DNA from 2 places in the Paenarthrobacter sp. AT5 genome. Region 1 is predicted to be linked to the other one. Evidence: riboswitches for the same ligand, from Rfam matches in the RefSeq annotation. Region 1 holds a riboswitch; the other holds the start of a gene.
The links. A riboswitch is a leader RNA that binds a small molecule or an ion and turns the genes downstream of it on or off. The one in region 1 is predicted to bind cyclic di-AMP.

Region 2: it holds a riboswitch for cyclic di-AMP, as region 1 does, so the genes downstream of both, RI444_RS04650 (C40 family peptidase) here and RI444_RS22650 (M23 family metallopeptidase) in region 1, are expected to answer to the same signal.

What each region holds. Positions count from the first base shown of each region.
Region 1 is NZ_CP136443.1:26,253-33,354, forward strand. Features, by position in the region: gene RI444_RS22640 (cytochrome c biogenesis protein ResB) at 1-891, shown strand, start outside; gene RI444_RS22645 (SURF1 family protein) at 881-1,738, shown strand; cyclic di-AMP (ydaO/yuaA leader) riboswitch at 2,171-2,344, shown strand; gene RI444_RS22650 (M23 family metallopeptidase) at 2,348-3,175, shown strand; gene RI444_RS22655 (TrkH family potassium uptake protein) at 3,210-4,640, opposite strand; gene RI444_RS22660 (vitamin K epoxide reductase family protein) at 4,768-5,424, opposite strand; gene RI444_RS22665 (TlpA disulfide reductase family protein) at 5,468-6,079, opposite strand; gene RI444_RS22670 (cytochrome c biogenesis CcdA family protein) at 6,125-6,874, opposite strand; gene lspA (signal peptidase II) at 6,879-7,102, opposite strand, start outside.
Region 2 is NZ_CP136441.1:977,610-984,711, reverse strand. Features, by position in the region: gene RI444_RS04670 (molybdopterin molybdotransferase MoeA) at 1-808, opposite strand, end outside; gene RI444_RS04665 (NTP transferase domain-containing protein) at 805-1,692, opposite strand; gene RI444_RS04660 (HNH endonuclease) at 1,754-2,254, opposite strand; gene RI444_RS04655 (NlpC/P60 family protein) at 2,476-3,264, opposite strand; gene RI444_RS04650 (C40 family peptidase) at 3,359-4,102, opposite strand; cyclic di-AMP (ydaO/yuaA leader) riboswitch at 4,107-4,273, opposite strand; gene RI444_RS04645 (M23 family metallopeptidase) at 4,413-5,243, opposite strand; cyclic di-AMP (ydaO/yuaA leader) riboswitch at 5,248-5,491, opposite strand; gene RI444_RS04640 (metal-dependent transcriptional regulator) at 5,721-6,416, opposite strand; gene serC (phosphoserine transaminase) at 6,754-7,102, shown strand, end outside.

The sequences.
Region 1 (7,102 bases):
TCGTGGCTGGAGCCGTTCACGATCACGTTGGATACGTTCGCGGTCCGTTTCGACAGGGAATCGACCACACAGTTCGGCCAGCCCATTGATTTCACCGCCCAGCTGAGAACCCGGGATGCACCCGGCGCGGACCAGGAACCCCGGACGCTGAAGGTCAATGACCCTGTCTACTTCGGGGAGGTGGGCGTCTTTTTGGTCGGCAACGGTTACGCACCGGTCATCACCGTCCGGGACGGCAACGGCGATACAGCATTCAGTGGCCCCGTCGTTGCCATCCCGAACGATGGCGTCTACACTTCAACGGTTGTCGTCAAGGTTCCGGATGCCCGTCCGTCGCAACTGGGTTTCGTGGGATTCTTCCTGCCTTCCGCCATCAAGAACGAGGAAGGCGTTGCCTACAGCTTCGACCCGGATCCGCTGAACCCCCAGCTGAACCTGAATTCCTACTACGGCGACCTGGGCCTGGACACCGGCGTACCGCAAAATGTCTACAACCTCGATGTGAAGGGGTTGACCCAGCTTAACGGCCGGGAATTGCCCACCAAGGGCATCACGCTCTCACCGGGCGGCACGTACACGCTGCCCGAAGGCAAGGGAAGCATCAGCTTCGATGGCCTCAAACGCTACATCGGCGTGGACATCCGCAGCACCCCCGGACAGACCGGCGTTTTGGTCTTCTCGGTGATGGCAGTTGCGGGCCTGATGGCCTCGCTGTACGTGAACCGCCGCAGGGTCTGGGTCCGCGCCGGAACCCACGATGACGGACGGACGATGGTCGAATACGGTCTCCTGGCCCGCGGCGAGGACCACCGTCTTGCCGCCGAAGCGACGGCAGTCCGCGCAATGCTGGCCGGGCAGTGGCAGCTCCAGGAGGAATCCCGTGGCGTATAGGTTCCTGCTGTCCTGGCGTTGGGCCGGTTTCCTGTTGATGGCGGCACTGTTCGCCGCTGCCTGCATTGGACTGGGGAACTGGCAGATGGATCGTCGGAACCAGGCCGTGACCGAGATCCGCAGGGTCCAGGAGAACTACGACAAAGCCCCCGTGCCGTTCAAGGACGCCCGCGCATACTTCGCCGTCGCCGACCCAGAGGCGAAGTGGACGACCGTATCGGTCACTGGCCGGTACCTTGCGCAAGACCAGAGAATCGTCAGGAACCGGCCCAACAATTCCGCGGCCGGATACGAGGTGCTGGTCCCGTTCCGGTTGAGCTCCGGTGAGACGATCGCGATCAACAGAGGATGGCTGCCGATAGGCAACGACCGGCCCGGATACCCCGACGCGGTGCCCGGCCCACCAACCGGAGAGGTTGCGGCGGTCGTCCGGATCAAACCGTCCGAACCTGACCTTGGCCGTGACGCACCTGAGGGCCAGCTGGCCAGCATTGACCTGACCAATTACGAGATGCAACTGGATTACCCGCTCATGACGGGCAGCTACGGGGTCATGGCCTCGGAGTCCCCACAACCATCTGTGACCCCCCAGCAGCTCGCCGCACCGGCGGTCAAGGAAGGGTCGAACCTGTCCTACGCCCTGCAATGGATCACCTTCGGGATCCTGGCATTCGTCGGCTTCGGATACATGGCACGGCAACAGGCCCGGATCGGTCGCGAGGAACGCGACCTGCCGGACGACATGGCGGACACAGCTGAAGCCGTTCAGCAGCCCAGGACGCCATCCCGGCGCAAACGCTCCGGCTCCGAAGAAGAAGACGCTCTTCTGGACTCGATGGGCCTCTAAACCCCTCAGCAATGGGCAGGACGACAGCGGCATCCAGGCCGTCGTACCGAAGCCCCGCGCCCGGTGGGTGGGTGGTCCGGGCTTATCTGCTGCCGCAGAAAGAACCGCGCCCGTTCCGGGCGCCAGCAGACCCTGTAGCTGGTTCCGAGGTGCTCTCCAGCACCGGGGCCCCGACACCTGGGCCCCAGTGTGCGGTACGTCGGGAACCGGAACCATCCGGAGGTGGAGTTCGTTGATGCCATCAGCTGCTCATCTGAAAAGACGCCCACATGTTGCTTGGCATGGGCGTCGGAGGCAGGCACGCGACCCGGGCGCCAGCATCCGAACCACACACGCTGTGTCACGAAATTGTAACGATGAGCCTTTGCAGCTACTATTAGTTCAGGTTTTTCTGTACTAAAACCCTTGATGCCGCACGCTCAGCCCCGCCGGTGGTATCAAACGACTATCCCTTTTCACGGCGGGGGTGGAGGACCCAGAATCGGCAGCCAGCCTGCCTTGGGGTGAAGCCGCGACGTCGGTGGCCAGGTGGCCGCAGGGGTGCGGCCGGGCATTTTCCTTGGCCCGAACCCGACAGCTAACTTCGCAGGCGAACCGAAAGGATCCCCCATGACTTCCCCATCCCCCCATGGCCGGCGCCGAAAACCAACCTCCGGTCCCTTCCCCCGGGCGGCCGCTGCAACGACTCCCCGGGCTGTCCCGCAGCACCGGGATGTGCCAGCTGCCAGGCCGGTCGGGAATCGGCGCAAACAGGTCGCAACTGCCGCCACGCTGAGCGTCGCCGCGATTTTGACCGCCTCACTCACCGCCGCCCATGCCGGCCCGGCCCCCACCGGCACCGGTCCCGCAGTGCAAGCCCCAGCGGCAAAGGCTTCCAGTGCACCGGTTCAGGCCTCCGCCGGGGCATCCATCAGCTATGAACGGCCGGCTGTCACCACCGAGCAAGCTCCATTGCCACTGCCGGCCAAGACCCAGGTTGCAGCAGCGGGCGCGGCAGCTCCAAAGACTGCCGCAGCCGCACCGGCTGCTTCTGCACCCGCAGCTTCCTCGGCCCGGCTCGGCGCGCCGCTGGCCAGCATGTCGGTCACTTCGCCGTTCGGTATCCGCTCCAGCCCGATCAGCGGCTCCGGGGAACTACATACCGGCTTGGACCTCGTGGCAGCGTGCCAGACCGCGGTGTACGCCGCCGGGGCTGGAAAGGTCGTGGAGGCCGGTTGGTCGGCCTACGGGGGCGGAAACAGGATTGTGGTGGACCACGGTAACGGCTTAAAGAGTACGTATAACCATTTGGCGTCCATCGAAACCTCTGTCGGAGCGACCGTGGCCGCCGGCCAGCGGCTTGCCGCTGCCGGGACGACCGGGGCCTCTACCGGCTGCCACCTGCACTTCGAGGTGCTTCTTAACGGGCAGACCGTGAACCCGCAGGGCTGGATGTGACCCGGGAAGCCAAGACCGCCCACCTCGGGGTGCGCTAGCCAATGATCGGCCGCTCTTCGGGGTAGTGGTACAACTGGCTGCGTTGGCGCAGTGCCAGTGCGGCGGCCAGAGTGACGGTGCCGACGCGGCCGGCGAACATCAGCGCCGACAGCACGTACGCCCCTGACGGCGGCAGCTCGGCACTGAGGTTGGTGCTCAGTCCTACGGTGGCGAAGGCCGAGATGGTCTCGAACAGTACCCGGTCAAGGGAAGCCCCGCTGATCTGCAGGAGCAGAAAGGCGGCGACCGAAACAAGCGTGGCCCCGGCGACGATCACCGAGATGGCGACCCGCATGGTGCCCTGGGGGATGGTGCGGCCATAGACCTTCACGTCGGCATCGCCACGGGCTTCGGCCACGATGGCCAGGAACATGACGGCAATGGTGGTCACCTTGATGCCCCCGGCCGTGGAGGCCGAGCCGCCGCCGGCGAACATGAGCGCGTCAGTGAGGAGCATCGTGGTGGATTCCATCTGGTTCTGGTCCACCAGGTTGAACCCGCCGGAGCGCGTCATGACCGAGGCGAAGAGCGAATGGATGACCTTCTCACCGGCCCCTAAGTTACCGATAGTCCGGACGTTGTCCCACTCCATGACTGCCCACAGGACCGCGCCGGCCGCGAGCAGGATAAGGGAGACCTGGATGGTGAGCTTGGTGTGGAGGTTCCACTTTTTCCAGTTGAGCCCGTTTTGCTGCAGCACCATGACCACGGGAAAGCCGAGGCTGCCCAGGAAAACACCCAGCATCAGCGGAACCAGAATCCAAAGGTCGGTCTCGTAAGGGACGATCCCGTCCGAATGGGGTGTGAACCCGGCGTTGTTGAACGACGAGATGGAATAGAAGACACCGTGCCACACGGCTTGCCAGAACGGCTCGCCGAGGACCAGGAACCGGGGGATCAGGGCGAGGGCCAGCGCCCCTTCGATGACCACGGAGGTCACGATGACAATCCGGAGAAGGGTACCGACTTCACCGAGCCTTCCGGCGTTGTTCATGGCTTCCTGGGCGATGAGCTTGCCGCGCACGCCCAGGCGCTTGCTGACCATCAGCGCCAGCAGGGACGCGAGCGTCAGCGTGCCTAAACCCCCGACGAAGATGCCCAGCAAGATGACGAGCTGCCCGAAAAAGGACCAGTGCGTGGCGGTGGACACCACGGTCAGGCCGGTGACGCAGACGCTGGAAACGGCCGTGAACATGGCTTGGTGCAAGGGTGTTGACTCACCGGATGCAGAGGACGCCGGAAGCGTCAGCAACCCGGTAAAGAGCAGAATCACCACCACGAAGGCGCTGAAGGCGAGGCGGGCCGGGGAGGTGTTGGCAATGTTGTCGATGAGGTCGCGCAGGCCGGTCAGGATTCCGGTGCCCTCGCGGTCCGACAGACCTGGCCCCAGGATGGCGGGCCTGGGCTTTGGCTGTTTCTGGACCATGGGCATTCCTCGATTGGCGGGGCGATGAAGGTTTGGGGTCCGTTAACCCTGGTCCGATGAATCTCAGCGGTTCCGTGTCCGCGGCCGGGCCTCCGCGGGATTTCGGCGGCGGACTCCGGGTCCTTCCTTAGAAACCGGAGGTGCCTATGAAGATGTGAAGGAAGGCGAAGAAGATGGTCGCGGTCACGGCCACGTAGAGCAGGGCGGTGATGATCCAGCCGGACTCGCTCACGATGCGCGCAGCCCGGGCAGGTACCTTGATGATTCCGTGGTCGAGGTTCCGGGCCGTGATCCAGACGAAGAGGGGAATCATTGCGGCCCAGACGATCATGCAGAAGGGGCAGAGGATGTGGATCGAGTACAGAGCCTGGGACCACAGCCACACGACGAAGGCAAAACCAAGTGTGACCCCGCCCTGGAGCCCTGCCCAGTACCAGGGCGCAAAGGTGGCTCCGGAGAGCAGCGCCATGCCGGTGGTGATGATGACAGCGAACGCCACGATCCCGATGAACATGTTGGGAAAGCCGAACACCGAACTCTGCCAGGTCTGCATGACCTGGCCGCAGGAAATCCAGGGGTTGATGTCGCAGGCGGTTTGGTATCCGGGGTCTTTGAGTACCTCGAGTTTCTCCAGTACTAAGGTGCCGGAGGCAAGCCAGCCGATGAGCCCGGTGATGAGCATGAGCCAGCCAAGAGGCTTGTTGCTGGTCATACGGGGGGACTGCGGCTGCGCGGTGGAGGCGGCAGTTTTCATGGTCCCGGTGGGTGGTTGGATGTTGGTCATGGGGTTGGGATTCCTTGGGGTTCGATTCACGCGGGCGGCCTGTTCAGGATCCGGCTGCGGCGGAGGTGATCAGTGCCTTCAGCGTTCCTTTTTGGGAGACCCCGAGGATCCGGGCACTGACGCGGCCTTCGGTGTCGAGCACGAGGGTGGTGGGGACCGCGCGGGGCGGGACGTACTCGGTCATGGCGAGCAGGATGCCGCCATCGCTGTCATCAAAGCTGGGGTACTGCACGTTGAAGGTCCGTTCGAAGGCTTCCGAGGTGGCGGCGTCGTCGCGGACGTTAACCCCGTAGAACAGCACGCCCTTGTCTTTGAATTCGGTGTGGAGGGCGGCCAGGTCCGGCGCCTCGACCCGGCAGGGTGCGCAGGCTGCATACCAGAAGTTGAGGACCACGACCTTGCCGGCCCAGTCCTGGGCAGAGATTTTCTCGCCGTTGAAGAGTTGGCCTTCCAGGGAGACCCGGGCACCGCGTGACTCGGGTGGGTATTCATTCACGGACCCGTCCCCGGCGATGTAGTTCTTGTCGTCTCCGGCTTTGGCCTGCTCGGCCAGGTCGTCCTGGCTCGCGCAGCCGGCGAGGGCCAAGAGGGCCCCGCCCAGGCCCAGGATGGTGCGGCGGCGGGGTCCCCGGCGCGCTTGTGGTTGACTGCTCATTCCGTTGTCCTTGCTGTTCGTATCAGAATTCCGGGGCGGACGTGCCTAGACGGGCATCAGGAACGTTCCGGCGAGGTTTTGGAGTTGGTAGATCCATTGCACCCACAGGCCGGATACCATCAGGACGCCGAGGATGATGAGCATGACGGCGCCTCCGATGTTCACAGCTCTGATGTGCCTGCGCACCACGCTCAGGACCTTGGAGACCCAGTTCAGGCCAAGGGCCACGAGAACGAAGGGGACGCCCAGGCCAAGGCAGTAGACGAAGGCCAGCAAGGCTCCGCGCCAGGCGCTTCCGGCGGTGACGCTCAGGCTGAGGACGGCGCTGAGCGTCGGCCCCATGCAGGGGGTCCAACCCAGGCCGAAGACGATTCCCAGCAGTGGTGCGCCGGTGAGCCCGTTGCGGCCGGGAAGCTGGAATTTCCGGGTTTGTTGGAGCCAGGAAAACCGTCCGAGCAGGACCAGCCCCATGAGGATGACCACGATCCCCAGTCCCCTCATGAGGGGGTCCTGCCAGCGGATCAGCCAGGACCCGATGGCTCCGAAGGCCGCCCCGTACAGGGTGAATACGGCACCGAAGCCGAGGATAAACAGGGCCACGCCAGCCAGCACACGTCGTCTGTTCCGCGGTTGGGTCGGGTCCGTTAGCCCGGAGACGAAGCCCAGGTAGCCGGGCACCAGCGGAAGGATGCAGGGCGACAGGAAGGACACCAGGCCTGCCACTGCCGCCAGCGGCAGTGCCAGGACCAGTGCGCCGGAGGTCACCGTGGAGGCAAAATACTCGCCAATGTCCACCGGTTCAGTGCCTTTCTTCCGTGGTTCGGGCAGGGGTGCGGAAGGATCCGAGCACCAGCAGGACGACTCCGCCGGTGACGAAGACGTCGGCAAGGTTGAAGGTCGGGAACCATCCGGTGTGCAGGTAGTCAACGACTCCTGCCCCATCCATCCGGTCTACCAGGTTCCCCAGGGCGCCGCCGAGCAGGAGGACAGCTCCGGCCCGGGCGATCCGGTTGAATCCGGGAG
Region 2 (7,102 bases), on a different replicon from region 1:
TACCGCCCGTGGTGATCACGACGTCGGCCGGCGGCTCCGCGTCCACGTCCGCCAACCCCGCGGCTTCTTGGGGGACGTCCGGTTCAACGTCCTCCAGGGCGGCAAGCCAATCTTCGTAGCTGTCGCCGACCCTGACCTGATCCCCCGCTATGCCGCCAAGAAGCTCAACCACCCCGCCAAGCTGCGGACCGAAGGTGTCCCTGACCTGGCCCGGGCCGGGCATGCCCTGGTCAACCACTTCGGAACCCGTCAAGAGGAAACGGACCAGCGGCTTGCCGAGCACCTCCACCTCGTCCAGTCCGGCCAAGGCCGCCAGGGCAACATGGGCGGGATTCAGGACCGCCCCGGCCTTGATCAGGACCTCGCCCCCGGCTGCTTCCTCCGCGGCTTTGCGGATGTGCTGCCCGTTGCGGGGCTCCCCCGGTTTGGCGGCTCCGCCGAGCCCAAGTATCGGCAGGCCGTCGTCGTCCGTGGTGATGACGCCGCTCTCGCTGCGCAGCACTGCCTTGGCCCCGGGCGGAATGAGCCCGCCGGTAACGATCGGGCTGGCCTGGTGCGGGGCAAGGCGCTGCCCCGGTTCGCTCAGTATCCAGGGTCCGCTGCCGTTGACAGCCCACCCATCCATGGCGGACGAGGCATAGTGGGGCATGTCTTGGAGAGCCAATACATCCGAGGAAAGCGTCCGACCGAGCGCAGCCCTCAGGGGAACGGGGCTCGCGGGGATGGGAGCAGCAACCTCAAAGGCGCGCTGCCGGGCCTCCTGCCAGGTATGTGCCGCGTGGTGGCCCTGTTCCGGGGCCGCGGTCATTCCGATTCTGCCCCGGGCTCCGGGTATTGCTTGGCCACTTGGCGTGCCAGGCCGAGGGCTGCACTCATGGCCGCGTCGTCGTTGGCTTGCCCGATTCCCCGGGCCATTCCGGCCGCATAGCCGGCAATGAACGTGGTCAGGGGTGCAGCGGGACGCACCACGGAATGCGCCGCAACGCCAGCAACGGCGAGGACCTCGTTGACATCCACCTCGACGCCTTCAAGCTCGAATGCCTGCAGCAGCATGCGGCACCATTCCTCGAGAGTCTCTTCCTGGCTCTTCACGTCCGCCTCCTGCTGTTTGTCTATGCCCAGTACCGCGGCGTCCGCCCACGTGTCCACATCATCCGTGGAACCGCTGGGAACAGGCACCGCCATCACCTTCAGCCTAGCAAGCAGGCGGAACACTGAAGAGTTCGTTAACCCTCCCCCTTCCGAGGCCAGGGCCACTTCCCTTTCCATGGCCCGTGTGCTGTAGATCCCCAGCAACGGCTGCTTGCGCCCGTCCGGGGACACGGCGATGGCACCCTCGGTCTTCGGCGTGGCAATAAGGGCAGCCAACAACGCTTGCACACCGCGGGAGGCATGCGGCATGTCGCACGCGAGGACCAGGGTCCAAGGGGCGGGCCCCCGATCCGCCAGGGCAGCCAGTCCTACGGCAATCGCCGCAGCAGGACCGGCGAATACAGGTTCCTCCCGTGCAGTCAGCACGCCGGGCGGCAACGTGCCGGGATCGGGGCCCACCACTACGGTTGCCACAGCACCCCTGGCTGCGTCCAGGGCATGCGAAAGCAGGGTGGCGCCGTCGTAGGTCAGCGAAGGTTTGGGCACACCGCCAAGGCGGGTGGCCCTGCCACCCGCCAAGATCACTGCGTTGAACTCCATTCGCCCAGATTACCGGTGCCGCACAGGATTACCGGTGCCGCATAGGGCGGACGCACATCAATCAGGCAGCGGATTCCGGCAAGAGGAACGGATCCCAGTCCGGCGCAGGCTTCTCGAGTTCTTTGATCTGCCACATGGTTCCGGAGGGGACGCCGGGTGTGAAACGGAGTTTCCAACCCATCTCTGCCGGCGTGTGGTCGCTCTTGGCGTTATTGCATTTCAAGCACGCCGCAACCAGGTTTTCCCAGGAATCCGCGCCGCCCCTGGATTTGGGGTGGACGTGGTCTATGGTGTGGGCTGTCTTACCGCAGTAGGCGCAGCGGTGGCCGTCGCGGCGGAGAACTCCGCGCCGGCTGACGGCCGTAATCCTGTTGTACCGCGGCCGGATGTAGCGATTGAGGAGGATCACGGACGGGCGTCCCAGAATCTCCTGCGGCCCGACGACAGGTTCGTCGCCTTCGGCCACTACGCTTGCTTTTCCGGTGAGCACAAGGACCAGCGCCCGGCGGAAGGTAACTACCGCCAGCGGTTCATATCCAGCATTCAGAACGAGTGTGCGCATGCACGTACCTCTTAACGGCCGCACCCGCCAGGGGCACGAGGGCCGGCTGCCCTCTGCATGTACGGGCTGTGGATCGACACCATAAGAGTAAGCACTTATATGCCATATCAACGAATTATCAGTGGAATTAGCTTGTGATGTCGCCCACAGGCCCCGGTCCTGCCCCTTAAGACGGAAATACCCCGCAGGTGAAACCTGCGGGGTATTTCCTCAAAGTTCGATCAGCCGTTGACCCGGATGAAGACCGGACCCGAGCCGACGTTGACGCTGAACAGAGCAGTGGTGGATCCGTTCCATCCGCCATGCACTGCCATGCCGTTGCCGACGTAGACGGCGATGTGGGCCTGTCCGGCCAGACCACCGTTGGCGTAGTAAGCGAGGTCGCCCGGCTGGGCTTCCGCTGCGCTGACCGTACGTCCAAGGGAAAGGTAACCCGCAGGCCAGTCATGGAAGTTGATACCCACGGCTGCGAGGGAGTTGGTGACCAACATGGTGCAGTCCTGGGTCACGCCGAGCTGGGCGTAGGCTGCAGCGGCAATGGCCGCACCGAGGCCACTGGAAGCAGCCGGAGCCTTTGCTGCCGGTGCAGCGTTGCTGACTGCCACGGTTGCGCCGCCAGCAGCGTTGGAAGCTGAGGCAGTGGCTTCCTGTGCGGAGCTCTTCGCTTCAGCCTTGGCCGGGGCTTTCTCCACGACGGGCGCGGGCGCCTCGACCGTGGTGACAACCGGGCTCTCGTAGGAGATGGCAACGGTGGAGTCAGCGGCGATGGTGGACTGCACGACGGACTGGATGTCCAGGGAGGTGGTTGAGGTGGACTCGCGATCCACATTGGTATCCGCCGCATTGGCAGCAACGCCACTGGTCAGGACCAAGCCCGAAGCCGCGGCGATGACGGCTGCCTGGCGGCCGACGCCACCGGCGTTCACCGAAACTGCCTTTGCAATCACGGCAAGTGAGCTGGTCTTGGGAGCCTCGGCCCGGTGCCGCGCAACCTTGTTTGCACTGGTCATGATGATCTCTTTTCGTTTCCGCGTGCTGCTGGGAAGCACGCGGGTCATGGGCAGGCCAGCACCCGGGGGGCGCGCTGGCTTACCTGGACGGTTTTTAGCGCAGGGTGAAGAAGGAGGAGGTTCCGGTAGAAGCTACCGAGTGAAGCAGCGTGCCCTGGCTGGGGTTCAGGGCGCTGACCATCATGCCGTTGCCGACGTAAATGCCAACGTGGGCACCGCCGTTCTGCATGACGAGGTCGCCGGGAGCGGGAGTGCTGGTGGGCTTCATGGCGGTCCATGCATTGACGCGGGGGATGCTGATGCCGGCCTGCGCGTAAACCCACTGGGTGAAGCCGGAGCAGTCCCAACCGTTGGGGGTGGTGCCGCCCCAGACGTACGGGTGGCCGATGCCGGTGTACGCGATTGCTGCGAGGCCCGAAGCCGCGGCGCTGGCCGCGGAATCCTTGGAGCCGGCGGACTTGGCGGTGACTGCGCCCTCGCCCTGGCCGGCATTCTGGTTGCCGTTCGCCTGGGAGCGCTGCGTGGTCTGGGAAGCGCGCTGGATCTTGGGGGCTTCCTTGGTAACCACAACGGGGCTCTCAAAGGAAACAGTGGCGGTTGGTTCCGCCGTGACGACGGCGGTAGTCACCAGCTGCTGTGCGCTGGACTCAGCCTTGGAAACGTCAGTATCCGCTGCCTGGGCAGGAAGGCCGACGCTGAGGACCAAGCCCGATGCTGCTGCAAGGACTGCGGCCTGGCGGCCGACGGTTCCGGCATTCGCTGAAACAGCCTTGGAAAGAGTGTTCAACGGGGTAACCGTCTGGGCGCGGTGGCGCGCAGAAGTAGTGCGTGATGACACGAAGGTAGCCTCTCCCAATGCCTGCGAGGTGAGCTGTCGGATTCGGATGGGAGTCATCCGGCCACACGCCGTTGGAAGCGTTTGTGACTTAACCCCAAGGCCCTCTTTCGAAGACCAAAATTGGTTCCCCCGCCCCTGCCAGACGAATTATGCGAACGGACCTTGAGTGGTGGCAGAGCTAGGCAATCCACCCAAGTGCATCGGCCCCCTAAAAAGCCGATGCGCTTTGTACGGTACAACAGTTGAACGCAAATGTCACATTCAGATCACGGGGCGTGTCAAGAATGCGAGAGACGACCATCAACTCGGGTTAGAGCCAGCCCATGGGGTCGACGACTTCGCCGTTGACCTGGACTTCGAAGTGGAGGTGGCAGCCGGTGGAAGCGCCCGTGGTGCCGCTCAAGGCAACGGTGTCTCCGCGATTCACGGTGTCGCCGACCTTGACGTTGAATGACGACAAGTGGTTGTAGGTGGTTTCCAGGCCGTTGCCATGGTCCACCACCACGCGGTTGCCTCCACCGTATTCGTGCCAACCCGCAAAGGTGACCTTGCCCGCCGCAGCAGCGTGGACTGCCGTGCCGCACTGGGCCACGAAGTCCTGGCCGCGGTGGAAATCGCCGCTGCCGCCTGTCAGCGGGCTGATGCGGTAGCCGAACGGTGATGCGGTGCTGAGGGTGTCCAACGGGCTGGCCATGGTGCCCTTGGAGGAGCTGGCCTGGATGCTTCCCACGGACTGGGCGCTCAGCAACTGCTTGAGCTTGCCGTCGGGATCCGCCTTGGTTGCCACCGCGGCGCGGCTGAAGTCGATCTTGGCGGACGCTTCCGCGGAGACCTCTGGCTGGCTCCCGCCGCCCACAGCCAGTGCGGCCTCAGTCTGCCCGGACTCGGACGTGGCCATGACGGGACTCGTTGCAGGCAGGCCGACAGTGAGCGCAAGACCGGTAGCAGCGAGTGCTACGCCGGCCTTCTGCCCTACACCACTGGCTGCTGCGAAATCGGCCACCTGGCGCATCGGGCTCTTACGGCGGCGCACCTGACGCTGGGTGTCGCGGGGCCGGATCTCCGATACTACGCGGGCTGGCCGCAGCTCAGTAGCGGGGCCGGTAGCGCGTCGACGGCCCCTGACGTTCTGCGAAGTCAAACTCTGTTCCTCTCTCAAAAGCCTGCGAAGTTAGCTGTCGGATTCGGATCAGAGAGTGCAAAGACCCGGCCCGCACGCAGCGCTCACGGCACACAGGTATCCCAGGAGGGAATTGCGTAAGTAAGGCACTGCTGCTGCGGACTTCACCCCAAGGCTGCTTCTCTAGGCAGCCGATTGTGGTTCCCCCGCCTCTGCCAGTAGATGTTTAACACCCCTGATCTGCTGGCAGAGCTCGGCTCCAGATCAGGTAACGCTTTGATATCGGCGCTAGTAGATAACTATAGGGGATTAAGGCCCGCGGTAATAAATTCGTTATCTACAGGGCGGTCGTTTTTTGCCCGCTCCCCTTATCACCTATCCGCGGAAACCGCAGGTCACACCGCCGCGCGGCGGCGTGACGTGAGATCAACCACGCCCATGGCAAGGCAAAGGCGCCCACATGGAGTGAACGCCTGCACCCGGCCGGCCTTTCGCTTGCTAGCCGACTGCCACGAATACGTGGGCAGCTACTTCCGGCGGCAGCTCGAGGGCCCCTTCAATCCCCGGCACCCGGACGGAGATATAGTCCCCCACGCGCTCCAGGGAAACGGCCGCACCCGGACGGATGCCGCCCTCGTCCAGCTGGGTCAGGAGTTCGGGCTCGACCTGGATGGGCTCGGCGAGCCGGCTCACCACAACGCGGGAGTCGTCAGCATAACCATCCATTGCCTGCAGGAGGTTGACGTCCGGGCGGAAGGGAGCTTGGACAGCGAGGCCGCCCAGGGCCTCCAGGCCGGGAATCGGGTTCCCGTACGGGGATTGCGTGGGATGCTCCAGCAGTTCATACAGCCTGCGTTCCACGCGTTCGCTCATCACGTGCTCCCAGCGGCACGCTTCGTCATGGACGTACGCCCAGTCCAGGCCTATGACGTCGGCAAGGAGGCGTTCAGCCAAGCGGTGCTTGCGCATCACTTCGGTGGCGCGCTTGCGGCCAACTTCCGTGAGCTCCAGGTGCCGGTCATTGGACACCACCACCAGGCCGTCGCGCTCCATGCGTCCGATCGTTTGGGAGACCGTAGGACCGGAGTGGCGCAACCGCTCAGCGATGCGGGCGCGGAGAGCCACGATGTTTTCTTCTTCAAGTTCCAAAATGGTCCGAAGATACATCTCAGTGGTATCGATCAGATCCGTCATCCAGCTCAGCTCTCCTCGAACGCAGTTCTTGCGTAATGTCCACCGTACCGCGTCCGTAGAGGCTGCACGTCCCCCTGCGCCACCCTGTGAACGCGTACCCCAGCCTAGCTTATTTGGAATTACTCTTGATAATTTTCGAAGGGTCACAAAGGTTCCGGGTACCTTGCCTCCACCCCCTTGACGACGGGAACGCGCGCGACCACGTTCCACGTGGCGGACTATGACACCACCGGGTACGCGCACCCGCGCCTGTTCAGGCAGAATTGGGGGTGTCGAAGGGGCAGTTGATGCCACCTGCCACCTCCCCGTCTTTGACCGATACACATTGGAGCCACGCGTGAGCGACACCAGCATCACCATTCCCGCCGACCTGCTGCCCAAGGACGGAAGGTTCGGCGCCGGACCGTCCAAGGTCCGCCCGGAGCAGATCGAAGCCCTGTCCGCTGCATCGAAGACCATCCTTGGCACCTCCCACCGCCAGGCACCGGTCAAGAACCTCGTAGGCTCCGTTCGTGAGGGCCTCAGCCAGTTCTTCCGTGCTCCTGAAGGGTACGAGGTAGTCCTCGGCGTCGGTGGCTCAACGGCGTTCTGGGATGTCGCGGCTTTCGGCCTCGTGGAAAAGAAGGCACAGCACCTGTCCTTCGGCGAGTTTGGCTCCAAGTTTGCAGCCGCCACCAACAAGGCTC